2 linked regions of the Actinospica robiniae DSM 44927 genome follow. The protein of the gene in region 1 interacts with the protein of each later gene in a pairwise test. Links are inferred from orthologs where the notes say so. Each region holds a gene or a part of one and is shown in the gene's direction. Other genes may lie near its edges.

The links.
Region 2: the proteins of ACTRO_RS05215 (region 1) and ACTRO_RS09105 interact in binary tests that used the Escherichia coli proteins (3 or more experiments, as listed by UniProt). The link is inferred for Actinospica robiniae DSM 44927 from one-to-one orthologs.

What each region holds. Positions count from the first base shown.
Region 1 is NZ_KI632511.1:1,201,610-1,216,350, reverse strand. What follows is about bases 4,871-7,870. They hold ACTRO_RS05215 (ABC transporter permease), read left to right. Parts: upstream 4,871-5,863; coding sequence 5,864-6,877; downstream 6,878-7,870. Other genes in these bases: ACTRO_RS05210 (LacI family DNA-binding transcriptional regulator), read right to left, coding at 6,901-7,870; ACTRO_RS05220 (ABC transporter permease), read left to right, coding at 4,896-5,867; ACTRO_RS05225 (sugar ABC transporter ATP-binding protein), read left to right, coding at 4,871-4,899. In the rest of the region: ACTRO_RS05235 (glycoside hydrolase family 76 protein), read right to left, coding at 1-1,647; ACTRO_RS05230 (ABC transporter substrate-binding protein), read left to right, coding at 2,166-3,278; more of ACTRO_RS05225, read left to right, coding at 3,301-4,870; more of ACTRO_RS05210, read right to left, coding at 7,871-7,944; ACTRO_RS05205 (arabinofuranosidase catalytic domain-containing protein), read left to right, coding at 8,195-10,027; ACTRO_RS05200 (DUF4259 domain-containing protein), read right to left, coding at 10,050-10,493; RNA polymerase recycling motor ATPase HelR, read right to left, coding at 10,497-12,680; ACTRO_RS05190 (DEAD/DEAH box helicase), read right to left, coding at 12,845-14,741. UniProt on the Escherichia coli protein: Part of the ABC transporter complex RbsABC involved in ribose import.
Region 2 is NZ_KI632511.1:2,154,662-2,169,253, reverse strand. The notes cover bases 2,596-5,446. They hold ACTRO_RS09105 (sugar ABC transporter ATP-binding protein), read left to right. Parts: upstream 2,596-3,181; coding sequence 3,182-4,711; downstream 4,712-5,446. Other genes in these bases: ACTRO_RS09100 (ABC transporter permease), read left to right, coding at 4,708-5,446; rhaI (L-rhamnose isomerase), read right to left, coding at 2,596-2,860. Outside these bases: ACTRO_RS09120 (ribokinase), read left to right, coding at 1-497; ACTRO_RS09115 (ATP-grasp domain-containing protein), read right to left, coding at 749-1,570; more of rhaI, read right to left, coding at 1,694-2,595; more of ACTRO_RS09100, read left to right, coding at 5,447-5,745; ACTRO_RS09095 (ABC transporter permease), read left to right, coding at 5,742-6,788; rhaS (rhamnose ABC transporter substrate-binding protein), read left to right, coding at 6,863-7,975; ACTRO_RS47075 (hypothetical protein), read left to right, coding at 8,048-8,197; ACTRO_RS09085 (LacI family DNA-binding transcriptional regulator), read left to right, coding at 8,274-9,284; ACTRO_RS09080 (winged helix-turn-helix transcriptional regulator), read right to left, coding at 9,313-9,831; ACTRO_RS09075 (MFS transporter), read left to right, coding at 9,886-11,358; ACTRO_RS09070 (SDR family oxidoreductase), read left to right, coding at 11,387-12,091; ACTRO_RS09065 (AfsR/SARP family transcriptional regulator), read left to right, coding at 12,368-14,592. UniProt on the Escherichia coli protein: Part of the ABC transporter complex RbsABC involved in ribose import. Responsible for energy coupling to the transport system.

The sequences.
Region 1 (14,741 bases):
CGCGAGGTAGCGCACGAACACGCCCTTGAACTGCTTCTGGTTGTCGTCGCAGGTCGCCGAAAGTGTGTCGCAGGACTCTGTCAGTACGCCGTTCGTCACCAGAGCGGAGGAGCCGATGGCCGAGTTCGCGAGGTAGCGCGCCTCGCTGAGGTCCGACGCGTCGCCGGTCGCGTGCCACATCTCCACCGCCGCGCCGATCGCCAGGCCCTGGTTGTAGCTCCAGACCGTCTGGCCGTTGTTCGTGCACGAAGACGTCTGGCCGTCGTTGACGAGCCCCGACGAGTTGATCATTCCGCTGGAGCGGAACCAGTTCCACGCCGTGGTGGCGCGGGAGAGCCAGGCGGTGTCGCCGGAGATCCGGTTGTGCAGAGAAGCGGTGAGCAGCACGTAGAGGCCGTTCGTGACAGCGTTCTTGTACGTCTTCTGCTGGTTCCACCACACGCCGCCGCCGCAGGTGCCGGAGCTGTCCCACAGGGTATTGACGTAGTCGGCGATGGTGACGGCCTCGTTGAGGTAAGCCTGGTTGCCGGTCAGGTCGTAGGCGTCGATCCAGGCCATCGCCCACCACTCGGAGTCATCGGTGGCCTGGCTGATGAAGTCGCCCTGGATCGCGTCGGAGCTGCGGGTGCCGGCTGGGAAGGCGACCCGGTCGACCTGGTAGGTGCGGTTGACGATCCACTCGTACCGGGTGTCGCCGGTCTGCCGGGTGTAGTCGATGATCGCGGTCAGCGCGACGGCGGAATTCCACCAGCTCGACGGCCACCAGGCGTTGTAGGGGTCGTAGGAGTACATCAGCGCGTCCGCGGCGGCGCTGGTGCGCACGGAGGTGGACCGGGCCCAGGCGGTGCAGCTGCCGTTCTGGCCGGTGACCGCTCGGCCGCAGGCGCGCACGGCGCCGCCGTAGAGCCGGCCGAGGGTGTCGTCGATGTTGATCTCGACGGTCTGCGTCCCGGTCGCGCCGGACGGCACGCTCACCCGGCCTTCGGATGAGCCGTCCGGCCAGCTCGAGCCCTCGTTCCAGGAGCGGTCCAGCCACACCTCGTCGCCGGGCGCGCCGCCGGAGATCGAGGCCCAGGCCATGCCGGAGGAGTCGACGTGCAGCGAGATGTCGCGGCCGCTGAGCGTGGTGTCGGGCACCGGCTGGGTGTTGCCGGTCGAGCCGCTGCTCGCGGCGCCGTCGCAGCGGGTCGTGCAGACCTGCGCGTGGACCCAGCTCGTGCAGACCACGCCGGCGGCGTCACCGCAGGCGCGCACGACGGCGCGGCGGTGATCGGAGGGGTCGTACATGTTGTACATCAGGGTTCGGGTTCCGGTCCACGTACTCGGGATCCAGGCCTGGCCGAGCAGTCCGTCCCAGGTGCTCCCACCGTCCCAGGAACGGTCGATCCACACCGAGTCGTTCAGCTTGCCGTCGTCGATGCTGGCCCAGGCCATAGCGTCCACGTCGTCCACGTGCAGTTCGATGACGCGGCCGTTCTCGTTCAGGTTCGCCGTCGGGAACGTCTCCTGCTGCGCGAGCGAGGGGTCGCGGGTGTCGCAGTACAGGGCGCAGACGGCGGAGGCGGCGGCGGCCGGCGGGGCCGCGCCGAGTAACAGGGGAAGGGCCGCGGCAAAGGCGGCCAGCAGGGGTAGCAGAGCTCTGCGCATGCGTACCTCCCGATGTGCGTGGGCGCTTGGAAGCGTCGTGGCGGACGCCGCCCGACCCGTGGCCCCGGTCTCCATCCGCTGGACCGGGGCCACGGGGGCTCGGGCGCGCTGAGGGTGCTGTGGGCTGTGGGTTGCGGACTCGTGGTGCCGTGGGCGGGCTCGCGGACGGACTGTGCGGGCAGCCCGATACAACGATGTAAGTCCTTATTCAGACACGATCCTGACGGTGCGTCAAGCATCCGTCACCTTCAGGTTCCGGAACCTGATGCGCTTTCGGCCAATGCCGCCGGAATCACCGCAGCTGAGCCGCGATATCTGTCCACACCGGTCAGATTCCGCCGGAAATAGCGGGCTTGACAGCGTCTCAGGGCCGTGCGTCAATGTCGCTGCATCGTTGGAATTTCTCAGCTTCGATGCCTTGCTCCCTCACGGGCACCCCGCACCGCGATTCCCTCCGCCGCGCCGACCGGCCGGTCAGGCGTGTTTTGATCCGTTGACGAGGAAGTGACCCCCATCCCATGCACAGCTCTCCGCGTAGCGCCCTCCCCACCCGTCCGGTCGCCGCGGCCGCCCTGGCCGCCCTGTGCCTGGCCGGCGCCGCCTCCTGCGCCAAGTCGGCCACCGGCTCGAACACCGCGGCCGCGGCCACCGGCACCGCCGGCGCCCAGCAGGTGGTCAGCGCGGCCGCCTCCGGCCCCGGCTGCACGTATCAGACTTATGCCGGCGGCGTGCCGAAGCTGGATCTGACCGACGGCTCGACCGTGGTCGGCTTCTCCCAGTCCGAGTCGACCAGCAACCCGTTCCGGGCCACCGAGACCGACTCGATCACCGCGCAGGCCAAGGCACTGGGCATCAAGCTGATCCAGCGCAACGCCGACGCCGACGTGAACGCCCAGAACTCGCAGATCGAGGACATGATCGCGCAGGGCGCCAAGGTCCTGATCGTGGCGCCGGAGAACTCGGCCGGCCTCGGCCCGGCGCTGGCCGAGGCGAAGCAGAAGAAGATCCCGGTGCTCACCATCGACCGCACCGCGAACGGCACCGCGTGCAGCGATTTCATCGCTTTCATCGGCTCGAACTTCTACGGCCAGGCGCAGATCGCCGCGGACGACCTGGCGACCGCGACCAACGGCACCGCCAAGGTGGCCATCCTCTCCGGCACGCCGGGCAACAACGTCACCACCGACCGGACCAACGGCTTCCAGGCCGAGGTCAAGGCCAAGTACCCGAACCTGACCGTGGTCGCCTCGCAGACCGCGAACTTCGACCAGACCGACGGCCAGACCGTGATGGCCCAGCTGCTGCAGGCCGACCCGGGCATCACCGCCGTCTACGCCGAGAACGACGAGATGGCCCTCGGCGCGATCCAGGCCATCAAGGCCGCCGGGAAGACGCCGGGCAAGGACATCAAGATCGTCTCCATCGACGGCACCCAGCAGTGCGTGCAGGACGTCGCGAGCGGCACCGTCTACGCCGACATCGAGACCAACCCGCGCTTCGGCCCGCTGGCCTTCTCCTCGCTCGAGGCCTTCTACGGCGCCGGCGGCGTGGCCGACAAGGTGATCATCAAGGACAACCACTTCACCCAGGCCAACGCGCAGCAGGCGCTGTCCGGCGGCGAGGTCTACTAGAGCCGCCGGGCGGAGCCGAGCCATGCCGATCGAGACATCGCAGCCGCCGCCGGGCCCCGAGCCCGGCGCGGCCCCGCCGGGGCTCGAAGCCCGCGGCCTGACCAAGTCCTTCGCCGGAGTGCACGCCCTGCGCGGGGTGGACCTGCTGGTCCGCCCCGGCGAGGTGCACGCCCTGATGGGGGAGAACGGCGCCGGCAAGTCCACCCTGATCAAGCTGGTCACCGGGGTCTACCGGCCGGACGGCGGCACGATCCGGCTGGCCGGGGCCGAGCGCGCCTTCCGCACCCCGCTGGAGGCGCAGGCTGCCGGCATCTCGACGATCTACCAGGAGGTCAACCTGGTCCCGATGATGTCGGTGGCGCGCAACCTCTTCCTCGGCCGGGAGCCGCGCCGGCTCGGCCTGGTCGACCTGCGCACGCTCAACCGCGAGGCCGCCGAGATCCTGGCCCGCTACGGCGTGCACGCCGACGTGACCGCGCCCGTGCACACGCTCGGGCTCGGCGCGCGGCAGATGGTGGCCCTCGCCCGGGCGGTGCACACCCGCGCCCGGGTGGTGATCATGGACGAGCCGACCTCGAGTCTCGAACCCCGCGAGGTCGCCACTCTCTTCCGCGTCATCAGGGGTCTGCGGGAGCAGGACGTAGCGGTGGTCTTCGTCAGCCACCGGCTGGAAGAGCTGTACGAGATCTGCGACGCCGTCACCGTGCTGCGCGACGGCCGCACCGTGCACGGCGGCCCGATGGCCGAGCTGCCCCGGATGCGGCTGGTCTCGCTCATGCTCGGGCGCGACGTCGCCGCCGCCCGGGACGGCCGGGTCACCGCGTTCACCGAGACCCGGCGGCAGCCGCTCCCGGCCGAGGCGCCGGCCCTGAGCATCAGCGGACTGACGGACCGGCACCGGCTGCGCGGAGTCGCCCTGGACGTCGCGCCCGGCGAGATTGTCGGGCTCGGCGGCCTGCTCGGAGCAGGCCGCAGCGAGACCGCGCAGGCCGTGATCGGCGCCCGGCCGGCCGCCGGGACCGTGCGCGTCGGCGGCCGGGCCGTACGGCGGCGCAGTCCGAAGAGCGCGATCCGGGCCGGGGTGGCGATGCTCGCCGAGGACCGCAAGGCCGAGGGCATCATCCCCGGGCTCTCGGTGCGGGAGAACATCGTGCTCGCGGCGCTGCCCCGGCTCTCCCGGGCCGGGGTCGTCTCCGCCGCGAAGCAGCAGGGCGTCGTCGAGTTCTTCATCGACCGGCTCCGGATCAAGGCCTCGAGCCCGGAGCAGAAGGTCGAGGACCTCTCCGGCGGCAACCAGCAGAAAGTGCTGCTCGCGCGGTGGATGTGCCTGAAACCCAGCGTGCTGCTGCTCGACGAGCCCACCCGGGGTATCGACGTGGGCGCGAAGGCGCAGGTGCAGGCGATCATCGACGAGCTCGCCGCGGAGGGTGTCGGCGTGCTGCTGATCTCCTCCGAGCTCGACGAGCTGATCGAGGGCTCGGACCGGATCATCGTGCTCAAGTCCGGCGTCGTCGAGGCCAGGCTCGAAGGCGAGCAGGTCGGCGCGGACGAGCTGATGCGGGCCCTGGCCGGCGACGAGAGGGAGACCGCCGAGGGGCCGGGGGAGGAGGGCGCGCCGTGACCACCGCGACCATCGAACCCACCGACGGGCGCGGTCCGCGCGTGCGCGCCCTCGACCTCGCCCAGCGCTACGGCGTCTACGCGGCCCTGGCCGTCCTGCTCGCCGTCGCGACCTCGCTCGACACCCAGTTCCTGTCCGGGTCCAACCTGCGGGTCCAGCTGTTCCAGACCGCTCCGACCCTGCTCGTCTCGCTCGGCATGGCCCTGGTGATCGGCACCGAGGGGGTGGACCTGTCGGTGGGCGCCACGATCGCGCTCGCCGCCTCGATCATTCCGCTCTATCTCGGCTACGGCCCGGTGCTCGCGATCGGCCTCGCGCTGCTGATGGGCGCCGTGGCCGGACTGCTCGGCGGCGCCATGGTGGCGTTCGCCGGCGTGCAGCCGATCGTGGCCACGCTCGCGCTGATGATCGGACTGCGCGGCGTCGCCGAACTGCTCAACGGCGACGCGGCCAAGCCGGTGCTGGATGCGACCGTACTCGGCCTCGGCGAGAACACCCTGCTCGGCGTTCCGGTGATGGCCTGGATCGCGGCGGCAGTCACCCTCGCGGTCGGCTTCACCGTCCGGCGCACGACCTTCGGGCGGCAGCTCGTCGCGGTCGGGGACAACAAGCGCGCGAGCCTGCTGGCCGGCCTGCCGGTGCAGCGGATCCTCGTCACCGTCTACGTGGTCTCGGGCGTGCTGGCCGCGCTGGCCGGAGTGCTCATCGTCGGGCACGGCGCCGAGGCCGACCCGGCGAATCAGGGATTGGATATGGAGCTGAACGCGATCACCGCGGTGGTGGTCGGCGGCACGCCGCTGACCGGCGGCCGGGTGCGCGTGCTCGGCACCGTGGCAGGAGCCTTATTCATGCAGCTGGCCACGGCCGTGCTGATCCAGCACAACGTCCCCGCCTCCACGACGCAGATCGTCGAGGCGGCGCTGATCTGCCTGGCCGTGTACGCCTCGAGGGATCGGGGGACGCGATGAGCCTGCGCACCACCGCGCACGCGGCCTCCGCCCCGGCTCCGCGGCCACACGCCGACCTGCGCGAGACCCCGCGCGAACGCTGGATCCGCCGGGCCGAGCGGCGCGGGCCGCTGATCGTCCTGGTGCTGGTGTGCGGCATCGCGACGGCGGCTTCCCCGTCCTTCGCCTCCTGGTCCGACATCAGCACCATCCTGGGCGGCAACGCGTTCGTCTGGCTGCTCGCGCTCGGGATGACCTTCGTGATCACCACCGGCGGCATCGACCTGTCGGTCGGCTCGCTCTACGCACTCGGCGGCGTGCTCGCCGCGCGCGGCGCGAGCACCGGCGGTTGGGCCTCGATCCTGTTGCCGCTCGCGGTGTGCGCCGCCTGGGGAGCGGTCCAGGGGCTGCTGATCGCGTACGGACGGATGGCGCCGTTCATCGTCACGCTGGCCGGACTGCTCGGCGCGCGCGGCCTGCTCCAGGCGCTGACCGATCAGGGTTCGACGACGTACCTGGTACCGCAGGGTTCGTGGTTCCTGCGCCTCGGCGCCGGCACCTGGGTCCCAGTCGGGATCGTCGCAGTGCTCTTTCTAGCCGGCTGGGTGCTGATGGAGCGCACCGGGTACGGCGCGAACCTCACCGCGATCGGCGGCAACGAGAACTCCGCGGTGCTGCTCGGCCTGCCCGTCGCCCGGACGAAGGTGCTCGTCTACCTGCTCTCCGGGACCCTCGCCGGCGCGGCCGGCGCGCTCGGCGGTGCGCGGCTCGGCTCCGGCGTGACCACGGTCGGCGTCGGCTACGAGCTGACCGCCATCGCCTCCGTGGTGATCGGCGGCACGCTGCTGACCGGCGGCTACGGCACGATCGGCGGAACCGTCTGCGGCGTGCTGCTGCTCGCGGTCATCCACCAGCTGATCGACCGTTACCTCTCGCAGTACGGCTCGGCCATGACGAACGCCGTCGACGGCGGCTTCCTGGCCCTGGTCGTACTGGCCCAGGCCGCCCTCGAGCGATCCCGCCGAAGGTGACCCCGATGGCTGCCGGGCGACGCTCAGCTCGGCCGGCTGCTCTCCCGGACCACCAGGCGGTGGCCCGGCTGGATCAGCCGGCCGGGCTCGGCGTCGCCCACCGATATCCGGTGCAGCAGCGCGTCCACCGCCGCCTCCGCGATCCCGGTCTTGTCCGGGGCGATCGTGGTCAGCGCCGGTATCGCGTATTCGGCCTCTTCCACGTCGTCGAAGCCGACCAGCGCGATGTCCTCCGGCACCCGCAGCCCGGCCTCGTGGATCGCCCGCAGCGCGCCGAGCGCCATCAGGTCGTTGAAGCAGAACACGGCGTCGGGCCGGGCCGGGAGCTTGAGCAGCCGGCGCATCGCGGCCGCGCCGTCCGGCCGGAAGTACGCGCGCACCGGCGGGCACAGGGCCGGCTCGGGCGCGATGCCCGCCTCCACCAGCGCCGCCCGGTAGCCGGCCATCCGCTGCTGCGCGGTGGCCCGCGGGCTCGGGTCCTGCCAGCCGATCGCGGCGATCCGGCGCCGGCCGCCGGCCACCAGGTGCGCCACCGCCTCGCGCGCGGCGGCCACGTTGTCGATGTGCACGTGGTCGCAGACCAGGCCGAAGTCCGCCTCGCCGAGCAGCACCAGCGGGATCTGCCGCTCCCGGGCGGCCAGCTCGTGCTGGTCCAGGCCGAGCGGGCTGAGGATCACCCCGTCGATCATCGGATCGCCCAGGCCGCTGGCGATGCGCAGCTCGGCCCGCGGGTCCCCGGCGGTGTCGTCCATCAGCACCGTGCACCCGTGCCGCCGGGCCGCCGCGATCACCTCGACCGCGAGCTCGGCGAAGTAGGGCGAGGGCAGCTCCGGGAAGGCCAGCGCGATCATGCCGCTGCGGCCGGTGCGCAGCCGGCGGGCCATCACATTGGGCTGATACCCGAGTGCGTCGATGGCCGCCTGCACCCGCGCCCGGGTGCGCTCGGCCACGTGCTCGGCGCCGTTGACCACGTTGGACACCGTCTTGACCGACACCCCCGCCGCTTCGGCCACGTCCTTGAGCCGCGCGGCCGAGCCGGCGGCGTTCGCCCCACCCGTCGTGGTCACAGTGCTCCGTCTCCTGGTTCGGATCGGTCCGGCGCGCCGGATTACGACGTGAGAATACCGCATTTGCTGACAATCAGCGCAAAGTTCTTACGCACCGGTCCGACGGCCGCGGCGCGCGGCCCGCCGCCGATCCCGGTCGCGACGATTCGAACACTGAACAACAAAACCCTTCAAGCGCAGACGGAATAACACTTCCGTCACAGCTTTCCGGAACTCGCTCCCACCGACTGACAGAAAGCACAGCCTCACCATGCGCTTCTTCCCCCGCGGCCGCCGCAAGGCCGCACTCCTCGCCGTCGCCGCGCTGGTCTCCGGCCTGTTCATCGCCGCCCCCACCGCCGCCTCGGCCGCCACCGCCCAGCTGCCCTGCGACGTCTACGCCTCCGCCGGCACCCCGTGCGTGGCCGCGCACAGCACCGTGCGTGCGCTGTACGCCTCCTACAACGGCTCGCTCTACCAGGTGCGCCGCGCCTCGGACGGGGCCACCCTGAACATCGGGGTGACCGCCGCCGGCGGATACGCGAACGCCAACGCGCAGGACGTCTTCTGCGCCGACACCGTATGCACCATCACCGAGATCTACGACCAGTCATCGGATCACAATAACCTGACCATCGAGGGCGGCGGCGGGGCCAACGGCAACGCCGACGTCGCGGCCAACGCCAACGCCGTGCCGATCACCGTCGGCGGTACGAAGGTCTACGGCGTCTACGTCGGCCCCGGCGTCGGCTACCGCGACGACTCGACCACCGGCATCCCCACCGGCGGCCAGGCCCAGGGCGCGTACATGGTCGCCAGCGGCACGCACGTGAACGCGGGCTGCTGCTTCGACTACGGCAACGCCGAGACCAACAACGACGACAACGGCAACGGCCACATGGAGGCGGTCAACCTCGGCACGAGCTGTTGGGCCTCGCCGTGCACGGGCTCCGGACCCTGGGTCACCGGGGACCTGGAGAACGGGCTCTACATGGGCGCCGGCTCGAACGCGAGCGAGGGCTCGAACAACAGCCAGTTCGTCACCGCGCTGGTGAAGTCGAACAACCAGACCACCTTCGAGGTCAAGGGCGGCGACTCCCAGTCCGGCTCGCTCAGCACCTGGTACAACGGCGCGCTCCCGCCCAACGGCTACCAGCCGATGCACCTCGAGGGCGCGATCGTGCTCGGCACCGGCGGTGACAACTCCAACGCCTCGATCGGCTCCTTCTTCGAGGGCGTGGTCACCTCCGGCGAGCCCACAGACGCCGCCGACAACGCGGTCCAGGCCGACATCGTCGCAGCCGGCTACACCGGCAACAGCGGTGGCAGTCCGCGCGGCGGCACCATCACCCTGCCCGGCGGCCAGTGCGTGGACGTCGCCGCCGACGACTCGGGCGGCGACCTCGCCCACGTCCAGCTGTGGAGCTGCCAGAGCTACGCGATCGACCAGCACTGGACGCACAACACCGACGGCTCGCTCGAGACCCTGGGGCGCTGCCTGGACATCGACGGCAACGGCACCGCCGTCGGGACCAAGGTGGAGCTCTGGGACTGCAACGGCGTCGGCGGGCAGAAGTGGATCCAGCAGTCCAACGGCGCGCTGCTCAATCCGCAATCAGGACTCTGCCTCGACGACCCGAGCGCCAACACCGCCAACGGCACCCAGCTGCAGATCTACACCTGCAACGGCACCGTGGCGCAGGCGTTCTCGGTCAACGGCGGCGGCCCGATCGACGCACCGGGCAACCAGTGCGTGGACGTCACCGGCGACGACAACGGCGTCGACGCCGCAGGAGTGCAGCTGTGGGACTGCCAGCCCTACGCTGCCGACCAGCACTGGTACCACAACTCCAACGGCTCGCTCGAGACCCTGGGGCGCTGCCTGGACATCGACGGCAACGGCACCGCCGTCGGGACCAAGGTGGAGCTCTGGGACTGCAACGGCGTGGGCGGCCAGGTCTGGCAGCAGCAGTCCAACGGCTCGCTGCTCAATCCGCAATCAGGCCTCTGCCTCGATGACCCGAGCGGCAACACGTCGAACGGGACACAGCTGCAGATCTACACCTGCAACGGCACCGCGGCGCAGCAGTTCAAGCTGATTTAGCTCTCTGCCACGCCGCACGCGCTCACCGGCCGACCTCGAAGACCGCTATCCGGCCTTCGGGGTCGGCCAGCGCGGCGCGCAGGCGGTGCATCGAGGAGTGCCACGGGCCCTCACCGCCCGAGCCCTCCTCCCACAGCTCCCGCAGTTCGCTCTTGTCGGCCATGACGCGGTCCACGGCGCGGATGGCCAGGTCGACGAAATCCTTCGGCAGAGCGGGAATCGGCTGCTTCGGGCCGTGATGCCTCGGCGAGAGGCCTTCATTGCCCGGCACGCCCGCGGCGACCAGCGCTGCGGCCGCCACCGCGTGCGCTCCTTCGTCGTAGTCCAGGTAGCCGTCGTTGTCGATCGCGGCCACCAGCGCTGCGCGGATCATCTCGGGTCGCTCCGATTCGGGCACATCGTCGAGGTCGTCGGCGAAGTCCGCCGCGTCGTCGTTGTCGAACGGCTCCACGTCCCAAGTGCCCATTGTTCATGACCCCTCTCCTTGCTCATCAACAGGATGCACAGCAGTGTGCACCAAGATGACGAGTTCGCGCGTCGCCCGGGTCATCGCGACGTAGCGGTCCACCGCTCCCTCGACGCCGGTGCCGAAGCGCTCCGGATCGACCAGGACGACGAGGTCGAATTCGAGCCCCTTCGCCAGTTGCGGAGTGAGCGAGAGTACCCGATCCGACGCCGGATACGCGGGATCGCCGATGACGCAGGCGACACCTTCGGCGTTCTGGGCCTGCCAGGCCTCGATGATCGCGTCCAGCTCGGCGACATCCCCGTGCCGGACGGGCAGATCGGCGCTGCGGATCGAGGTCGGCACGTTGGCGTCGGGCAGCGCGGCGCGGATGACCGGCTCGGCGTGCGCCATGATCTCCTGCGGCGTTCGATAATTGATACTCAACGACGCCAGCCCGATCCGGTCGAAGCCGACGCGTTCCAACCGCTCCCGCCACGTCTCGGCGAAGCCGTGCCGAGCCTGCGCCCGGTCGCCGACGATCGTGAAACTCCGCGACGGGCAGCGCTGCAGCAGCATCCGCCACTGCGCGTCGGACAGCTCCTGGGCTTCGTCGACGATGACGTGCGCGAACGGCCCGGCGAGCAGATCAGGGTCCTTTTTCGTCAGCGCCTCCTCGTCGACCAGGACGCTCTGCAGGTCCTCCACCCTCAGCATCGTCACCAGCCCTTCGCCGTCGTCGTCGGCGGCGATCAGGTCGGCCACGACGGTGTTCACGCGGTCGCGCTCCGCCGCGACGTCCGCCGCATGCCGGCGCTCCCGATGCGCTGCCTCAGGGTCGCCGAGCCGCCGCCGTGCCTCGTCCAGCAACGGCAGATCGGCGACCGTCCAGGCCTGCGGCTCGGCGCGTCGCAGGGTACGGATGTCGTCCGCGCTGAGCCAGGGTGCGCACATGCGGAGATACGCGGGCACCGACCACAGGTCCCCGACGAGATCCGCGGCGTCGAGGATCGGCCACGCGCGCTCGAGCGTCTCGCGCAGTTCGCGGTTGCGCTCGAGCGAAGCGCGCAGCTGCGTCTCCGGCACGTCCTCGTCGTGCTTGTCGATCAGGATCCTGAGCAACTCCTCCCAGATCAGTTGCCGGGCCTCGTTATGCGGCGTCCCCGGATCCGGCGCCTCGAAGGCCTCGGCCCAGTCCGCGACGCTCAGGCGCACGTCCTCCCAGTCGGTCTCGACGAGCAGCGGCTTGCCGGGCGGCTCCTCGTAGAACCGGACAGCGGGCTCGATCGCGTCGACCATCGCCGCGGACGACTTGAGTGCGGCCACGCGGGCGTCGTCCTCGGCCGCGGCGTCGGCGCCCTCGGCGACCAGGTCGCGCAGCATGCACGTCTGCACACCCTCCTCACCGAGACTCGGCAGCACGTCCGAAACGTAAGCCAGATAAGGGCGATGCGGTCCGACGAACAGGACGGCGCCGCGGTGAGCCCCGACGTGCGGGTCGGAGTAGACGAGATAGGCCGCGCGGTGCAACGCCACCACGGTCTTGCCGGTGCCCGGGCCGCCGTCGACCACGAGTGCGCCGTGCGAGCCGGCCCGGATGATCGCATCCTGATCCGCCTGGATGGTGCCGAGTACGTCCCGCATCCGGGTAGAGCGGTCGTGGCCGAGACTCGCGATGAAAGCCGACTGGTCGTCGAGCGCGGCGTGGCCCTCGAGCCCGTCCGGGGTGAAAACCTCGTCCCAGTAGTCGCCGATCCGGCCCCGAGCCCAGCGGTACCGGCGCCGGCTGGCCAGGCCCATCGGGTTGGCGTGCGTCGCGCCGAAGAACGGCTCGGCCGCCGGCGTGCGCCAATCCAGCAGCAGCCGTCGCCCGGCCGCGTCGGTGAGCCCGAGCCGGCCGACGTACACCGGCTCGCCGCCGTCCGCGCCGACCATGCGCCCGAGGCACAGGTCGAGCCCGAAGCGGCGCAGCGCGCGCAGCCGGGCGGAGAGCCGGTAGACCTCCAGGTCCCGGTCCATCGCGGCCTGCCCCTTGCCGCCGGGTGCCCGGCGGGTGGCGTCGAGCCGATCGGAGAGCTCGGCGATCGTCTGCTCCAGGCTGCGCGCGACGGCGGCGAGATGCCGCTCGTCGGCGGCGATCAGCTTCGCATCGGCTTTGGCGGCGAGTCGGTCGGGCAGGGCGAAGGCACTGGCGGTCAGCTGCGTCACGGCATCGGCTCCTGTGGTTCTCAAGTTCTCTGGCCTCGGCCGATGATTGTGCGCCGCCGAGGGGGCCTTGCCGCAAGGCCCCCTGTGTGTTATAAGTTGAGAATGGAGGAGAGTGCCTTTGCCTCTCCCTGTCTCGATCCGGCATCCGCCGAGGTCACCGCGACTCAGCCCACGGCGTCGAGCTGCTCGGTGCCCCTGCTCTTCCCGACACCCTCGCTCTTGAGGCCCAGTCGCTCCCGTTCGGCCGCGATCACCTGACGGGCCATCGCCTGCCCGCCCACCGCCTCCGGCATCGCCTCGGCCGTGTCGCTGCGCCGGGCGAAGGCGTCGAAGAGCGCTTGCTTCGTCTCCAGGATCTCGAGCATCCGCTGGTCCACGCTGTCGGCGGCCAGCAGCCGGTGCACCTGGACGCTGCGGATCTGCCCCATCCGGTGCGCCCGCGCGATCGCCTGCGTCTCCAGGGTCGGCTTGACCTGCGGCTCGCACAGGATGACCACCGAGGCGGCCTGCATGTTCAGCCCGACCCCGCCCGCCTGGATCTGGCTGACCAGCACCGCCGGCCCCTTGGCCGCGGCGAACGCGTCGACCATCTCCTGCCGCTTGGACGGCTGCACGTCGCCGGTCAGCGGCCCGAACGCGCGGTCCCCGAGCGTGCTGCAGACCAGGTCGAGCACGTCGCGGAAGTAGGAGAACACGACGACCTTCCGGCCGTTCTCGCCCGCCTCGTCCGCGATCTCCACCAGCCGGCGCAGCTTCGCGCAGCTCGCCGGGTCGGCCGAGGCGAAGGCCGCGCGCCGCATCGCCATGAAGCTGCGCGCCGCCACGGCCTCGCGGTACGCCTCGGCGTCCTCGGGCCCGAGGTCGTCCCACTCGTCCACCTGGACCAGTTGGGGCAGCTCGCTGAGCACGTCCTCCTGGTTGCGGCGCAGATAGGCCGGGCCGACCGCGCGCCGGAAGGACTCGGAACCGGCCACCGCGTCGATCTCCCCGATGTCGGCGGCGATCCCGGGCTGCAGGTAGCCGACCAGGTTGCGGAACTCCTCGACCCGGTTCTCCATCGGCGTGCCGGTCAGGAACAGCACCCGCTCCACCCGCTCGGCCCAGGCCCGCACCGCGAGCGAGCGCATCGTGTCAGGGTTCTTCACGTAGTGCGCCTCGTCCACGACCATCATGGCCACGCTCAGGCGCGGCGGCACGGCCAGGCTCTGCACCGCCTCGAACGTGGTGACGCCCACCCCGCCGGTGCGCACCCAGTTGCGGGTGGCGGCCTCGCGTTCGGCGCCGTGCAGCCGGTACGGCCGCAGCGTGCTGTGCGCGGCGACCTCGCGCATCCAGTTGACCAGCACGCTCGCCGGGCACACCACCAGGAAGTGCCGGGCGCCCTCGCCGCGCAGGTGCGCCAGCGCGGCGATCGACTCGACCGTCTTGCCGCAGCCCATCTCGTCGCCCAGGATCACCCGGCGCTGCGCGAGGGCGAACCGGGCGCCGAAGGACTGGTAGTTGCGCAGCGAGACGCGCAGATGGGTCTGGTCCAGGCGCTGGTCCGCGATCCGGGAGGCCAGGTCGTCGGCGAGGAAGCCGCGCGCGGCGTCCGGGCGTTCGCCGGACCCGACGATACGGCTCAGGATGCTGAGGTAGTCGGCCGAGTGCTTCTCGAAGTCGTTGCGGGCCGTGCCCACCCGCGGCGTCTTCGGCGGCAGTTTCCGCGCCGCCGCGTCGAGCCGGTCCAGGTCCTTCTCGGTGCGCGGATCGGCGTAGAGCCCTTCGAGCTCGAAGACGGCTTGGCGCGCCTCCTGGCGCCGCGACCCGCGGACGAACACCCGCCGCAGCCGCCCGGCCAGCGGCCGGGCCGAGGTGGTCAGCCCCGCGATGGCCCCGCCGAGCCGCGCCGCCGGTTCGCGGACCCGTTCGAGCACGCGGTCGGCTGCCCGGGCCCGGTAGAGCGAGGTGAGCAGCGCCACCGCGTCGGGGTTGTGCAGATCCAGGTAGCCGGCCACGCCGGTGTCCTGCCCGGCCGCGTCCGCGACCCGGCGCACGGCCTCCACCGTGCGTTCGGCCCCG
Region 2 (14,592 bases), 960 kb from region 1 along the record:
CGCTGACCGCAGCGCGCCTGGCGCGGGAGGTCGGCTGCCGAGTCGTTCTGGACGGAGCCCCGGAGGCGGAGCACCGCCGGGACCTACTCGAGCTCGCCCACGTGCTGCGCGCAGACGGCCACGAGGCCGAGCTGCTGACCGGCACGAGCATCAGAGGGGAGACCGACGCGTTGCATGCGGCGGGGAACCTGCTGGGCCAGGGTCCCAGACTGGTCGCGCTGGCCGTCGAAGGGGTCGGGAACCTCTTCGCGTGGTCGGAAGGGCACGTCTTCTACCCGCTCGACGGCGCCGAAGCCCGCGACACCACCGGCGCCGGTGACGCACTGGTCGCCGCCCTGGTCACGGCGCTGGACGAAGGGCTCGACGCGGCGGAGGCAGGTCGCTGGGCGGTCGCGGCGGCATCCCTCGCCGTCGAGCACGAGGGCGGCCGGCCCCGGCTGACGTACGAGAGCGTGCGAACCCGCGCCGACCGCCAGCGCGGACGGCCGGTCGGCTGACGCCGGCAGCGTTAGGACCGGCCCGAGCTGTTCGAAGATGGGCGGACCGGGTACAGCGGGCAGATAGACATCGATCACGAAGCGCACAAGCACGACGTCCCGCCCGCCACTGTCAAGGGCGAAGCCGAGCGCACCGACGCCGCCGAGGACAAGAGCGACCAGACCCAGGACACGCTCGAGGACGCGAAGAAAGTCGTTGAGGACGGAACTGAGCCGGACTCGGACTCGAAGGATGGCGCTGAGCTCCGCGGCTAACCCAGGAACCGGTGCAGGGATGCGGTCATGCTCGCCACGAACCCGTCGCGGGTCCCGTCGCTGAGCAGGTCCAGCGACAGGTAGGGGTTGAGGTCTTCGAGTTCGACGAGCAGCAGCTCCCCGTCGTGGGTGCGGCAGGCGTCGACGCGTTGGATGCCGTGGTCGAGGGTGTTCCATGCGATGAACTGGCGGGCGAAGGCCAGGTCGGCGTCGGTGGGCTGGTAGGGCTCGAGGACCCAGCGCTGCTCGGGGTCGGGGGCGTGAAGGGCGTACTGGAAGTCGTCGTCGACGAAGTAGAAGGACACTTCGTAGCGGAAGTCGACGCGCGGCTGGATCAGGATGTCGCCGTACGTGAGGTCGGCCAGCTGCTCCCGCGGCACGAAGGCCAGGCCTATCGAGTCCGCTCCCACCTTCGGCTTTACCGCGTACTGCTCGGCTTCTGGAAGCAGGTGCAGGTCTTCGGGCCGGTCGATGGTGGGAATGACCGGGTGCCCGGCGGCGGAGAGGTCGAGTAGGTACTGTTTGCCGGCCATGTCACCACGGCCGGTCAGCGGGTTGTAGACGCGGGTGCGGCGGGCGGCGGCCTGCTCCCGAAACGCGTCGTACGCGTCTTGGTAGTGCAGCACCGGCCCGCTGTTGCGGACGACGACGCCGTCGAAGGCGTCCATCAGGCTTTCTGCATCCAGCGGGTGACACAGCGCGATGTCGAAGGTCTCGCGCAGCCGGGAGGTCAGGAAGATGTCCTCGTCGCAGTAGCGCCGTCCTCGAGCCGGGTAGGCGAGGTCGGTCACGAACAGGATCCTGCTGCGGCGGTGCATCTGGTCTCTCCTCGGCTCATCCCCCGAGCCGAGACTGTACGGGATGGTATGCCTTGGTCAGGTCGGTGGCCCCGGCGCGGCGCGGAGCGGAGCAGGGAGGTCGCCGCCGTCTCGTGCATGGCCTTATGCTCCCCATCCGGCCTGGTTGCCGCCGACCCGCTCGGCGACGATCTTCGCCGCGTACCCGTTGGCCTGGTAAGCGGCCAAGGGGTTCGGATGCAGTCCCATCTCCTGACGGACCTCCGCCAGCAGTGGGCGCACGTCAGTGTTGTACGCGTCCATCAGCACGGCGTTCGCGCCGAGCACGTCGCCGGCGGATTGTGCGGCGCGCAGGGTGTCGAGGTCGACGAGCAGCGCCTTGGCCGTCGCCTCCTGGACGTTCATCACCGAGCGGATGATCGCAGGGATCTTCGCCTCGATGTTGTGGCACTGGTCCAGCATGAACGCGACGCCCTTGGCGGGGTCGAAGCCGCCGTTCTTCGCGACCTCGTGCAGGATCCGGAACAGCTGGAACGGGTCCGCCGATCCCACCATCAGATCGTCGTCCGCGTAGAAGCGGGAGTTGAAGTCGAACGCGCCGAGCTTGCCCTCCCGCAGCAGGAACGCCACGATGAACTCGATGTTCACCCCTGGCGCGTGGTGACCGGTGTCGACCACGACCTGCGCCTTCGGTCCGAGCTTGAGGCAGTGTGCGTAGCTGGTGCCCCAGTCCGGGACGTCCGTCGAGTAGAACGCCGGCTCGAAGAGCTTGTACTCCAGCACCAGCCGCTGACCGTCACCCAGCCGCGCGTAGACCGCGGTCAACGCCTCGAACAGCCGGTCCTGCCGTGCCACGATGTCGTCCTGGCCCGGGTAATTGGTGCCATCCGCGAACCAGAGCTTGAGCGAGTCCGACCCGGTCGCGTCCATGATGTCGACGCACTCGAGGAGATGATCGATCGCTTTGCGGCGCACACGCGGGTCTGGGTGGCAGACGCTGCCGAGCTTGTAGTCCTCGTCCTGGAAGGTGTTCGAGTTGATCATCCCGATCCGGACACCCAGACCCGCCGCATGCTCAGCCAGCTTGCCGTAGTCCGCGACCCTGTCCCAGGGGATGTGCAGCGACACCGGCGCCGCAACTCCCGTCACCGCGTGCACCGCCGCCGCGTCCGCCAGCTTCTCGAACGGATCGCGCGGCACACCGGCCTGTGGAAAGACCCGGAAGCGCGTGCCCGAGTTCCCGTAGCCCCACGACGGAGTCTCGATCACCTGCGCCGCCAGCGCCGCCTTCACGGCCGGTATGTCAGACATGCTCACTCTTCTCGGTCACGCGGCCGCGGCAGCGGGAACTCCGCCCGCTGAGTCATGAATCGTTTCAAGTATTGCGCAAAGGTAGTCAGCAACCTGAGGCCCGTCAAGGCCTCCGAGTCGAGGTTCTACCGCGCTGAACCCGCCTAGCTGAAACCGTTTCAGTTTCTCGATCTTGCTGAGCAAACACTCCTCCACCGACTGCAGCATGGACGATGGCAAGTCCCTTGACGACCCTCGGCGCCGAGGCTAGCCTCCCGGGCAATTCCTCTGAAACATTTCACAGCCTGCCTCAGCTGCCGAAACGATCAGGAGTCCCGCCTTATGACGACAGCCGACCAGGAACCGCGGGTTCCGGTCCTCGCGCTCGAGGGGGTGAGCAAGTCCTTCGGTGCGGTGCGCGCTCTGCGCGCGGTCTCCCTCCAGCTCCACGCCGGCGAGGCGCACGCGCTGGCCGGCGAGAACGGCGCCGGCAAGTCCACCTTGATCAAGGTGCTGGCGGGCGTGCACCGTCCGGACGAGGGCACCGTGCTGCTGGACGGTTCGCCGGTCGACTTCGCCGGGCCCGCGGACGCCCGCGACGCCGGCGTGGCCGTGATCTACCAGGAGCCGACGCTCTTCCCCGACCTCTCCGTCGCCGAGAACATCTTCATGGGCCGCCAGCCGAAGCGCTCGTTCGGCCGGGTCGACCATCGCGCGGTATATAAGGCAGCTGCGTCGCTCTTCGTCCGCCTGGGCGTGGACATGGATCCGGACCGGCCCGCTCGCGGCCTGTCGATCGCGGACCAGCAGCTCGTGGAGATCGCCAAGGCCCTGTCTTTCGATGCCGGGGTGCTGATCATGGACGAGCCGACCGCAGCGTTGACCGGCAGCGAGGTGGCTCGGCTGTTCGCGGTGGTGCGCACGCTGCGCGAGCAAGGCGCGGCGGTGCTGTTCATCTCGCATCGGCTCGAGGAGATCTTCGAACTCTGCCAGCGGGTGACGACTCTGCGGGACGGCTCGTTCGTCGCGAGCGAGCCGGTTGCCGGGCTGACCGAGTCGGATCTGGTGCAGCGGATGGTCGGGCGCACGCTCGAGGAGCTGTATCCCAAGCAGCACGACCCGACGGTCGGCGCGGTGGCGTTGGAGGTCGGCAGGCTGACGCGGGAGGGCGTGTTCACTGACGTCTCCTTCCAGGTCAGGCGTGGCGAGATCGTCGGGCTGGCAGGGCTGGTAGGTGCTGGGCGCAGCGAGGTCGCCCGGGCGGTGTTCGGCGTCGACAAGTGGGACGCCGGCAGCGTGACGGTCGACGGCAGGATCCTGCGACCCGGGTCACCGAGCCTTGCGATGGCCGCCGGGCTGGCGCTCGTGCCGGAGGATCGGCGGGCGCAGGGCCTGGTGATGGAGATGTCGATCGAGCGCAACATCGGCCTGAGCGGGCTGAAGGAGACCTCCACAGCCGGGCTGATGAGCCGCACCGGCGAGCGCGACCGGGCGTTCGACTGGGCGACGAAGCTGCAGGTCAAGTACGCACGGCTGGGCGACCTGGTCGGGACCCTCTCGGGCGGCAACCAGCAGAAGGTGGTGCTGGCCAAGTGGCTGGCCACCAAGCCGGCCGTGCTGATCGTGGACGAGCCGACCCGCGGCATCGACGTCGGGACCAAGGCCGAAGTACACCGGCTGCTCTCGCAACTGGCCGCCGACGGTGTCGCGGTCCTGATGATCTCCTCCGACCTGCCGGAGATCCTCGGCATGGCCGACCGCGTGCTGGTCATGCACGAGGGCCGGATCAGCGCCGAGATACCCCGGAGCGAGGCCACCGAGCAGTCGGTGATGGCCGCGGCCACCGGAACGACGAACAGGAGCGGCGCGTGACCGCCACCCTCGAACCCGTGCACGTCGCGGCGCAAGCGCCCGCGAGCCTGCTCGATCGGGTCCTGAAGATGCGCGAACTGGCGATCCTCGCCGTGCTCGTACTCATGTTGCTGGCGACGCAGATCGACAACAGCTCCTTCCTGTCCGAGCAGGGCATCAAGGATCTGCTGCTCAACGCGACCGTCCTCGTGCTCGTCGCGGTCGGCGAGGCCGTCGTCGTCATCACTCGCAATGTCGATCTCTCGGTCGGCTCCGTGCTCGGCGTCTCAGCGTTCGCAGCCGGCGACTATATGCAGGGCGGCGGCAGCCCCGTCGTCGCCGCGCTCATCGCGATCGTCGTAGGCGCGGTGTTCGGCGTGCTCAACGGGCTACTGGTCGGCCTCGGCAGGGTTCCCTCGCTGGTGGTGACGCTCGGCACGCTCTACATCATCCGCGGCCTCGACTCGGTGTGGGTCGGCTCGCGAGAGGTCACCGCGGCGCAGCTGCCCTCCGGGTTCACCACCTTCGGGCACGACGGCATCTGGGCGATCCCGTATCTGGCGATCCTCGCCGCCGTCGTGCTGATCGCAGTGGCCTACTATCTGCGCAACTACCGCAGCGGCCGCGAGTGCTACGCGCTCGGCTCGAATCCGCAGGCAGCAGCCTTGGCCGGCGTGGCAACGCGCAAGCGTGTCTTCGGGGCCTTCATCCTGTGCGGCGCTTTGGCGGGTCTGGCCGGCGCGCTCTATCTGGCGCGGTTCGGCTACTCCGACGCCGCCACCGGCACCGGATACGAGCTGACCGTGGTCAGCGCGGTCGTGGTCGGCGGCGTCGGCTTCACCGGGGGTTCCGGCAGCGTCTACGGCGCCGCACTCGGTGCCCTGCTGCTGACCTCCATCAACAGCGTCCTGCCCGCCATCGGCGTCAGCTCGGTGTGGGTCGAGGCGATCGACGGAGTCCTGCTGCTGTTGGCCATCTCGGTGGACCGGGTCGTGGCCCTGCGGATCGCCGACCTGCTGCGCAAGCGGGCCCGAGCGGCGAGGAGCGCCCGATGACCGAGAAGACCCTGACATCCGTGACCCGCCCGGCAGCCTCGGCGCGGCGATGGGGCGGCGCGGTGCGCTGGGACACCGTCGTCAGTGCTCTGCTGATCGTGCTGATCCTCGCGTCGTACGCGTTCGTCGGGGACTTCAGCAATGCACTGAACATCAGCTTTCTGATCGGCAACGCTTTGCCCATCGCGGCGATCGCGCTGCCGATGACGATGCTGGTGGCCTCGGGCGAGATCGACCTGTCCGTCGGCTCGACGGTCGGACTGTCCGGCTCGGTCATGGGCGCGCTGTGGAACGACGGCATGAACATCAACATGATCATCCTGATCTGCGCGGTACTCGGCGTCGTGTGCGGGCTCGTCAACGCTCTGTTGGTCACTCGGCTCGGCCTGCCCTCCCTGGCCGTGACGATCGGCACGATGGCCGCCTACCGGGGAATCGCGCAGATCGTGCTCGGCGCGAACTCCGTGACCGATTTCCCGCAGTCCTATCTGAACTTCGGCTCCGGCCGGATCGGCGGCAGCTTCATCCCGACGGCCGCGATCCCCTGGCTGGTCCTGGCCGTGATCGCCGTCGTCGTCCTGCACGCCACCGGCTTCGGCCGCTCGGTGTTCGCCATCGGCGCCTCACCCGAGGCCGCTTGGTTCGCGGGGCTGCGCGTCAAGCGGGTCAAGGCGTCGCTGTTCGTCGCCACCGGCCTCGTCTCCTCGCTCACCGGCGTGTTCTGGGTGCTGCACTACGCCAGCGCCACCTACGACAACGCCACAGGCCTCGAACTGTCCGTCGTGGCCGCGGTGCTACTCGGCGGCGTCGACTTCGACGGCGGACGCGGCACCCTCGGCGGCGCGCTCGCCGGGGTGTTCCTGCTCGGCACCCTGCAGAACGTGATGAGCCTGCTCAACGTCTCGGCGCAATCACAGATCGTCGTGACCGGGGTCCTGCTCGTCATCTCCGTCCTCGGCCCGCGCGTCGCCCGGCAGATCGCCACGGCCCGCGCCCGCCGAGCACACACCGCCCTACCGGCCGGCGCGGCGACCACAGCCTGAGCCACCGGTCGGACCACCTTCTGTTCCCCACGACTGGAACGACACCGGCGTCGCCCTTCACGAGAGGAAGAGTCATGATCAACGCTCACCCGTTCCGCGGTCACCCCGTCAAGGCACGCGTGCTCGCGGCCGCGGCCGCAAGCGGTCTGCTCGCTGTGGGCCTGTCTGCGTGCAGCGGGGCGACGAAGAGCTCGACCGATGCCGCCGCGTCCACCGCGGCCGTGGCCGGTTCGAGCTCCTCGGCGAACGCGAACGCCGCCACCAAGACCGGGCTGACCGTGGCGTTCCTGCCCAAGCAGGTCAACAATCCGTACTTCACCATCTCGGACGGCGGCGGCAAATCCGCGCTCACGACACTGGGCGAGACCTACAAGGAAGTCGGCACCACCTCGGCCACGGACACCGCCGGCCAGGTCTCCTACGTCAATACACTGACCCAGCAGAAGGTCTCCGCGATCGCCGTCTCCGCCCAGGATCCGGGCGCCCTGTGCACCTCGCTCAAGCAGGCCATGGCCAACGGCATCAAGGTCGTCACCTACGACTCCGACACCAACGCCGACTGCCGGCAGATCTTCATCTCCCAGGCCAGCGCCGAGGACATCGGCCGATCCGAGGTGGACCTGCTGGGCAAGGAACTCGACTACACCGGTGACATCGCCATTCTCTCCGCCGCGCAGACCGCGACGAACCAGAACACCTGGATCGGGTACATGCAGGACGAGCTGAAGAAGCCGCAGTACTCGAAGATGAAGCTAGTCAAGATCGCTTACGGCAACGACGACGCGCAGACCTCGTTCCAGCAAACCCAGGGCCTGCTGCAGCAGTACCCGAACCTCAAGGGCATCATCTCGCCGACGACGGTGGGCATCAAGGCCGCCGCGCAGTACCTGGACGGCTCGAAGTACAAGGGCAAGGTCCTGCTGACCGGCCTCGGCACGCCCAACGACATGCGCGCCTACGTCACCGACGGCACCGTGCAGGCCTTCGAGCTGTGGGACCCGGCCAAGCTCGGCGAGCTCGCCGCGTACGCCTGCGTGGCGCTCGCCTCCGGCCAGATCACCGGCGCCCAGGGCCAGACCTTCACGGCCGGGGACCTCGGTTCCTTCACCGTCGGCGCGCAGGGCGTGGTGACGCTCGGCCAGCCGACCGTGTTCGACAAATCCAACATCGGCCAGTTCAACTTCTGATTCCACCGACCGTGCGCCGTCCCGGTGGCGACACACCGGGACGGCGCATCCACATCTGAGAGGGCGATCATCGTGCAGCGAGTCTGCTTCACTCTGCAGATCCGGCCGGAGCGTCTGGCCGAGTACCGGCGCAGGCGCACCGCGCCCGACGCCGCCATGGCCCCGCTGCCCGAGATCTTCCGTCTCGCCGCCCCGCCCGGCGCGGCCTCAAACGCGCCCTAGCCCTAACATGGCAGCGAAACGGCCAGGCGGGGGCCGTTACGCCGCATCGAGCACGCAGGACGGACTGAAGGTATCCATGGTCGGCATCAAGGACGTCGCGCGGCACGCGGGTGTGTCGGTCGGCACGGTCTCGAACGTCATCAACCGTCCCGACTCGGTCGCCGCGGACACCCGCCAGCGGGTCCAGGCCGTCATCGCCGAACTCGGCTACGTGCGCAGCGAGCACGCCCGGCAGCTGCGGGCCGGGCACAGCCGCATCATGGGGCTGCTCGTGCTCGACATGGGCAACCCGTTCTTCGTCGACATCGCCCGCGGCGCCGAGCGCACCGCGCGCCGCGCCGGCCTGGGCGTGATGGTCTGCAACAGCAACCAGAGCGCACGCGAGGAGGCCGAGTACCTGGCGCTGTTCGCCGAGCAGCGGGTGCGCGGCGTCCTGCTCACGCCCGCCGACGACAGCGGCCAGACCGTGCAGAGCCTGCGCCGCAACGCCATACCGTTCGTGCTGGTGGACCGGGTCGGCGCGGGAGGCGGCGGCTGCTCGGTGTCGGTCGACGACGTCGTCGGCGGCACGTTGGCGGTGCGTCACCTGCTCGACGCCGGCCACCGCAACATCGCCTACGTCAGCGGGCCCTCCCACCTGCATCAGATCCGGGACCGCCGGGCCGGCGCGCTGGCGGTGTTGGCCGAGTCGGGCCTCGGCTCCGAAGCCCTCACCGAGCTTCCCACCGAGACCCTCGACGTCGCCGCCGGCCGCGACGCCGGCGCCCGGCTGCTCGGCCTGCCCCATCGCCCGACCGCAGTGTTCTGCGCCAACGATCTGCTCGCGCTCGGCATGCTGCAGGCCCTTTTCGCCGCCGGGCTCAACGTGCCGCGCGACATCGCCATCGTCGGCTACGACGACATCGAGTTCGCCTCCGCCGCGGCCGTGCCGCTCACCTCGGTCCGCCAGCCGGCCGCCGCCATGGGCCGCCTCGCCGCCGAGATGCTGCTGGAGGAGACCGACGGCGCCGGCGAGCACCAGCACCGCCAGGTCGTGCTCCAGCCGGAGCTGGTCGTGCGCCGCTCCACGCTCGTCGGGCGTCCCTGACCCGCAGTCAGGCGCCGCCGCTGCGGCGTCAGCGAACCTCAGCCTTCGCCTTGGGGACGAGGTCGGTCTCCCGCACGTCCACGGCGTGTCCGTGCGTGCAGCGCAGTTCGGCGTGCACGAGTGCCCCGCACCCGCGGTGGCGCATCTCCACGCCGGAGGGCTCGAGCCAGCGCTCGCCCCACTGCATCAGTGCCGTGATCACCGGGAAGAAGTCCGCGCCCTTCTCGGTCAGGTGGTAGTCGTACCGGGTGCGCTCGCCGGGCTCGCGGTACGGGCGCTTCTCCAGCAGACCGTCCTCGACCAGGCTCTTGAGCCGCGCCGCGGCCACCGACTCCGTCACTCCGACCCGCTCGGCGAAGTCGTCGAACCGGGTCGTGCCGTAGAACGCTTCGCGCAGCATCAGGAACGCGGAGCGGTTGCCGACCACGTCCACCGCCTTGGCCACCGTGCACCCCGAGGCGGTCCAGCCGCCGCGCGGATCGAGCGCGCCGGTCATCCGCACCGTCGGGTCCGCCCCGTTCCCGCCTGCCTTCTCGTCGACTGCCATGCCCCCATCTTAGCTGGCTTGACGAAGTCATAGCCAGCCGCCTAGGTTCTAGCTATGGTTATCAATAGTCAGCCCGGGGCGGGAGCCCGGGGGCGCGTGGCCACCCCCGGCCAGGTGCTGCTGATCGTCTCGGTCGGGGTCGCGCTCTCCTCGCTCGACCTGTTCATCGTCAACGTGGCCCTGCCGCGCATCGCGACCGACCTGCATGCCGGCGACATCGGCGAACTGTCCTGGGTGCTCAACGCCTACGCGATCGTCTACGCCGCACTACTGGTCTTCTTCGGGCGGCTCGCCGACCGCTACCGGCGCGACCGGGCCTTCCTGCTCGGCGTCGCCCTGTTCACCCTGGCCTCGGCCGGCTGTGCGGTCTCGGCGGGCGTGGGCATGCTCATCGGCTTCCGGGTGCTTCAGGCCGCCGGCGCCGCGCTGCTCACCCCGACCTCGCTCAGCCTGCTGCTGGCCGCCTACCCCCGCGAGAAGCGCGCCGGCGCGGTCCGGGCCTGGACCGCGTTCGGCGGCGTCGCAGCCTCGCTCGGTCCGGTCGTGGGCGGACTGCTCGTCGCGGTCGACTGGCGGCTGGTCTTCCTGGTCAACGTGCCGATCGGGCTCGCCGTGCTCGTCCTCGGTGCGCGCTGGCTGCCGCGCCTGCCCGGCCAGGCCATCGAACGCCCCGACCCGCTCGGCGCGGTCCTGGTCACCGCCGGTGTGGCCGCCCTCACCCTCGGCCTGGTCCAGGGCGGGGCATGGGGATGGTCCTCGCCCCGGATCCTGGCCGTCCTCGCGGCCGCCGCGCTCCTGCTGGCCGGCCTGGCCGCGCACACGGCCCGCAGCCGTACACCGCTCATCCACCCCAGCCTGTTCGCCTCGCCCGCCTTCACCGGAGCTTCGGTGATCGCCGTGTTCTTCTCCGTCGGCATGGGCGCGATGCTGCTCTCGATCGTGCTTTTCGAGCAGCAGGTGTGGGGCTGGACGGCCCTGCGCGCAGGCCTGGCGATAGCCCCCGGCCCGCTGATGGTCCCGCCCATGTCCTTCCTGGTGGCCGGGCGGGTGATCCGCAGATTCGGCCCGGGCCTCACCTCGGCCGCGGGCAGCGTCGCCTTCACCGCCGGCATCGTCTGGTGGGCCGTCGGCGCCCACGCGCACCCGGACTACGCCGCCGGCGTGCTCGGCGGGATGCTGCTGACCGGCGTCGGAGTCGGGCTGACCCTGCCCACGGTGATGTCCAGCGCCACCGTGTCCCTGCCGGCCCACTCGTTCGCCACCGGCTCCGGCGTCGTCAACATGATCCGCCAGACCGGCCTCGCCCTCGGCGTCGCGATCACCGTGGCCATCCTCGGCGACGCGACCCACGACGCGGCCGTCGCGACCACCGCGTTCCACCGGGTCTGGTGGACCACCGCGGCGATCTCCCTGGCCGGCGTCATCCCGGCCCTCACCGTCCTGCGCCGGGCCTCCGAACCGCACCTCCCGGCCGTCACCACCTCGGACGCATCGGCGCCCGCCGCCGAAGCCGCCCCGGCCCGCTGACCCGCCCTCACCCGCAAAGGAAAACGCCATGAAGATCGAAGGATCCACCGCCCTGGTCACCGGAGCCAACCGCGGCCTCGGCTCTCACCTGGCCCGGCAGCTCCTCGAGCGCGGAGCCCGGGTCTACGCCGCGGCCCGCGACCCGCGGACCGTCGACCTGCCCGGTGCCACGCCGGTCCAGCTCGACATCACCGACCACGCTCAAGTCGCCCGCGTGGCCGCCGAACTCGGCGACGTCAGCCTCCTGATCAACAACGCGGGCAGCTCCACCGGCGCCTCGCTCCTGCACGGCGACCTGGCCGACATCGACCTGGAGATGCGCACGCACTACTTCGGCACCCTCGCCATGAGCCGGGCCTTCGCCCCGCACCTGGCCGCCAACGGCGGGGGAGCGATACTCAACGTCCTGTCGGTCCTCTCCTGGCTCGCCCTGCCCGAAGCCGGCGCCTACTGCGCCGCGAAGTCCGCCGAATGGTCGCTGACGAACGCGCTCCGCCAGCAGCTCGCCCCGCAGGGCACGCAGGTCAGCGCCCTGCACGTCGGCTACATGAACACTGACTTGGCCCGGCACGTGGAGGCGGAGAAGATGGAGCCGTCCGACGTCGCGCGCATCGCCCTCGACGGCCTGGCCGCCGGCGACCCGGAGATCCTCGCCGACGACGTCAGCCGCCAGGTCCGCGCCGGACTCGCCGGCGGCGTCGCAGCCCTCTACCGAAACCTCGGGCGCGTTTGAGAAGTATCGCCGGGGCCGCGACGCCTGCCACGCACGCTCGCTGCGTTGCCGGCTCGGTTACAGACGGCCGAGTATGCGCCCGACCCGGCGCCTTGCGAGCGCACGCGTCAGACGCCGCGGCCTGATCCGACGCTACTCCTCAAACGCGCCCTAGCCGCGGCGCAGTAACAGGGCTCTGATTTGGTCGGATGCCGTGGATCTCCGGCTTCCATACGCGCGGGCAGGGCTATTATCATCTGGCCGTCGCGATTCCACGGACCGGTGAGGGGTGCGCGCATGCGCTTCGATGTGTTGGGGCCCCTCCAGGTCCATGCCGACGACGGTTCGATCGTGGAGGTGCGCGGCGCGATGCGCCGCGCACTGCTCGCGGCGCTGCTGCTGAACGCCGGCAGCGTCGTCTCGGCCGACCGGCTCTCGGACTGTCTGTGGGGCGACCGGCTCGTCGGGTCGAGCGCGACACCGCTCTACAACCAGGTCACGCGGCTGCGGCAGAGTCTCGGCGCCGCGGGGGAGCGTATCAAAGCCGTGCCACCGGGCTATCTGATCCAGCTCGGGCCTGGCGAACTCGACGCGCAGGAGTTCGAGCGGCTGTGCTCGGCCGGTCGAAAGGCACTGACAGAGAGCGACTGGGACGCGGCCGCGTCCCAGTGCGCGGCGGCGCTGGCGCTGTGGCGCGGCGAGCCGCTGGCCGACGTGCCCAACGCCGCGCTCTACGAGCCGTGGTTGCTGCGTCTCGGCCAATTGCGGTTGCAGGCAAGGGAATGGCGGATCACTGCCGATCTCAACCGAGGCCTGCACGAGGAGCTCGTTCCGGAGCTGAGCAACCTCGTCCGCGAGTTCCCCCTGCGCGAGTCGCTGCACGAATCGCTCATGCTGGCGCTGGCGCGTAGCAGCCGGCAGGCCGAGGCGCTCGCCGCGTATCAGGACGCTCGTCGGGTGCTCGTCTCGGAGTTGGGCCTCGAGCCGGGTGCCTCGCTCCAACAGCTCCACCAACGGATTCTCAGCGGAGACGTGGCGGTCGTCGCCTCACCCGCGCCTGCGGCAAGCGCGGCGAGCACGACAAGCGCATCGAGCGACAAAGCACCGAACCAACTTCCCGCGGATGTGCGGACGTTCACGGGCCGGGGCCTCGAGATCGACCGCCTGCTGGCCGAGGCGGATGAGGCACGACAGGGCACTGAGGCCGGGATGGTGGTCATCTCCGCGATCGACGGGATGGCCGGCATCGGCAAGACTGCCCTGGCGATCCACGCCGCACACCGGCTGGGCGAATGGTTCCCCGACGGCCAGCTCTTCGTCGACCTGCGCGGATTCACGCCGGATCAGGACCCGATGACGGCGGAGGAGGCGCTGGGGTATCTGCTGCGCTCGCTCGACGTCGCGCCCCGGCAGATCCCGCGCGATCTCGGCGAACGCGCGGCCTACTACCGCTCGCGTCTCGCCGGCACGAAGACGCTCATCCTGCTGGACAACGCCGCCAACTCCGCCCAGGTCCGCCCGCTGCTGCCGGGAGCGCCGGGCTGCCTGGTGCTGATCACTAGCCGTGCCGTGCTCTCCGGCCTGGACGACGCCTATCTGCTCTCACTCGATGCCTTGCCGGATCAGGATGCGATCGCGTTGCTGCACAAGGTCGCCGGGCCCGGGCGGCTGCCGGAGGGTGACCCGGCGATCGCCGAGTTGATCGCGCTGTGCGGCAACATGCCGCTGGCCATCCGCATCGCCGCCGCGAGCCTGCGTCATCCGCGTGCCCCGAAGATCGCCGAGCTGGTCGCGCAGCTGCGCGACGGTGCCGGCCGGCTCGAGCGGCTGCGCGACGACGAGCGCAACCTGTCTGCGTTGTTCGATGCCTCATACACGAGCCTCGAAGCCGGCGAGCAGCACATGTTCCGCAGCCTCGCTCTCGTGCCCGGCCCGGACGTGGACGTGTACGCCGCGGCGAACCTCGCCGAGACGGACCTCCCTGCGGCCCGGCGCGTCCTCGCATCTCTGCTCGACCAGAATCTGCTGACCCAGCACGCCACGGACCGCTATCGCATGCACGATCTACTGCGCAGCTACGCCAACGGGCTCGAAGGATCCGAACTCACCGCCCAGCGCGAGGCGGCACGCGAGCGGCTGTTGGACTACTACCTGTGCGCAGCCGAGGCGGCCGACCGCCATTTCGACCAAGCTCGCGCCGAGAGGGACTCGTCCGGCCCGGCCGCGGGTCAGATCCCTGTCATGTCCGACCGCGCAGACGCGCGGGCCTGGATGCAGACCGAGCAGGCGAACCTCGTCGCCGCCTTGGGCATCGCCGCGGCCACCGACCCGCGCCGGGCGATCGCGCTGACGAAGCGCATGGGCCAGTTCCTTCTGCTGCACGGCCCGTGGACGCAGGCGGCGGCCCTGCACCGCAAGGCCGCCGATCTGGCCTCCGGCCTCGGCGAGCGGGAGGAAGAGGCCGGGGCGCTGTTCCGCCTGGCGCGGATCATGAACGTCAGCGGACAGCTTCCCGTCGCGAC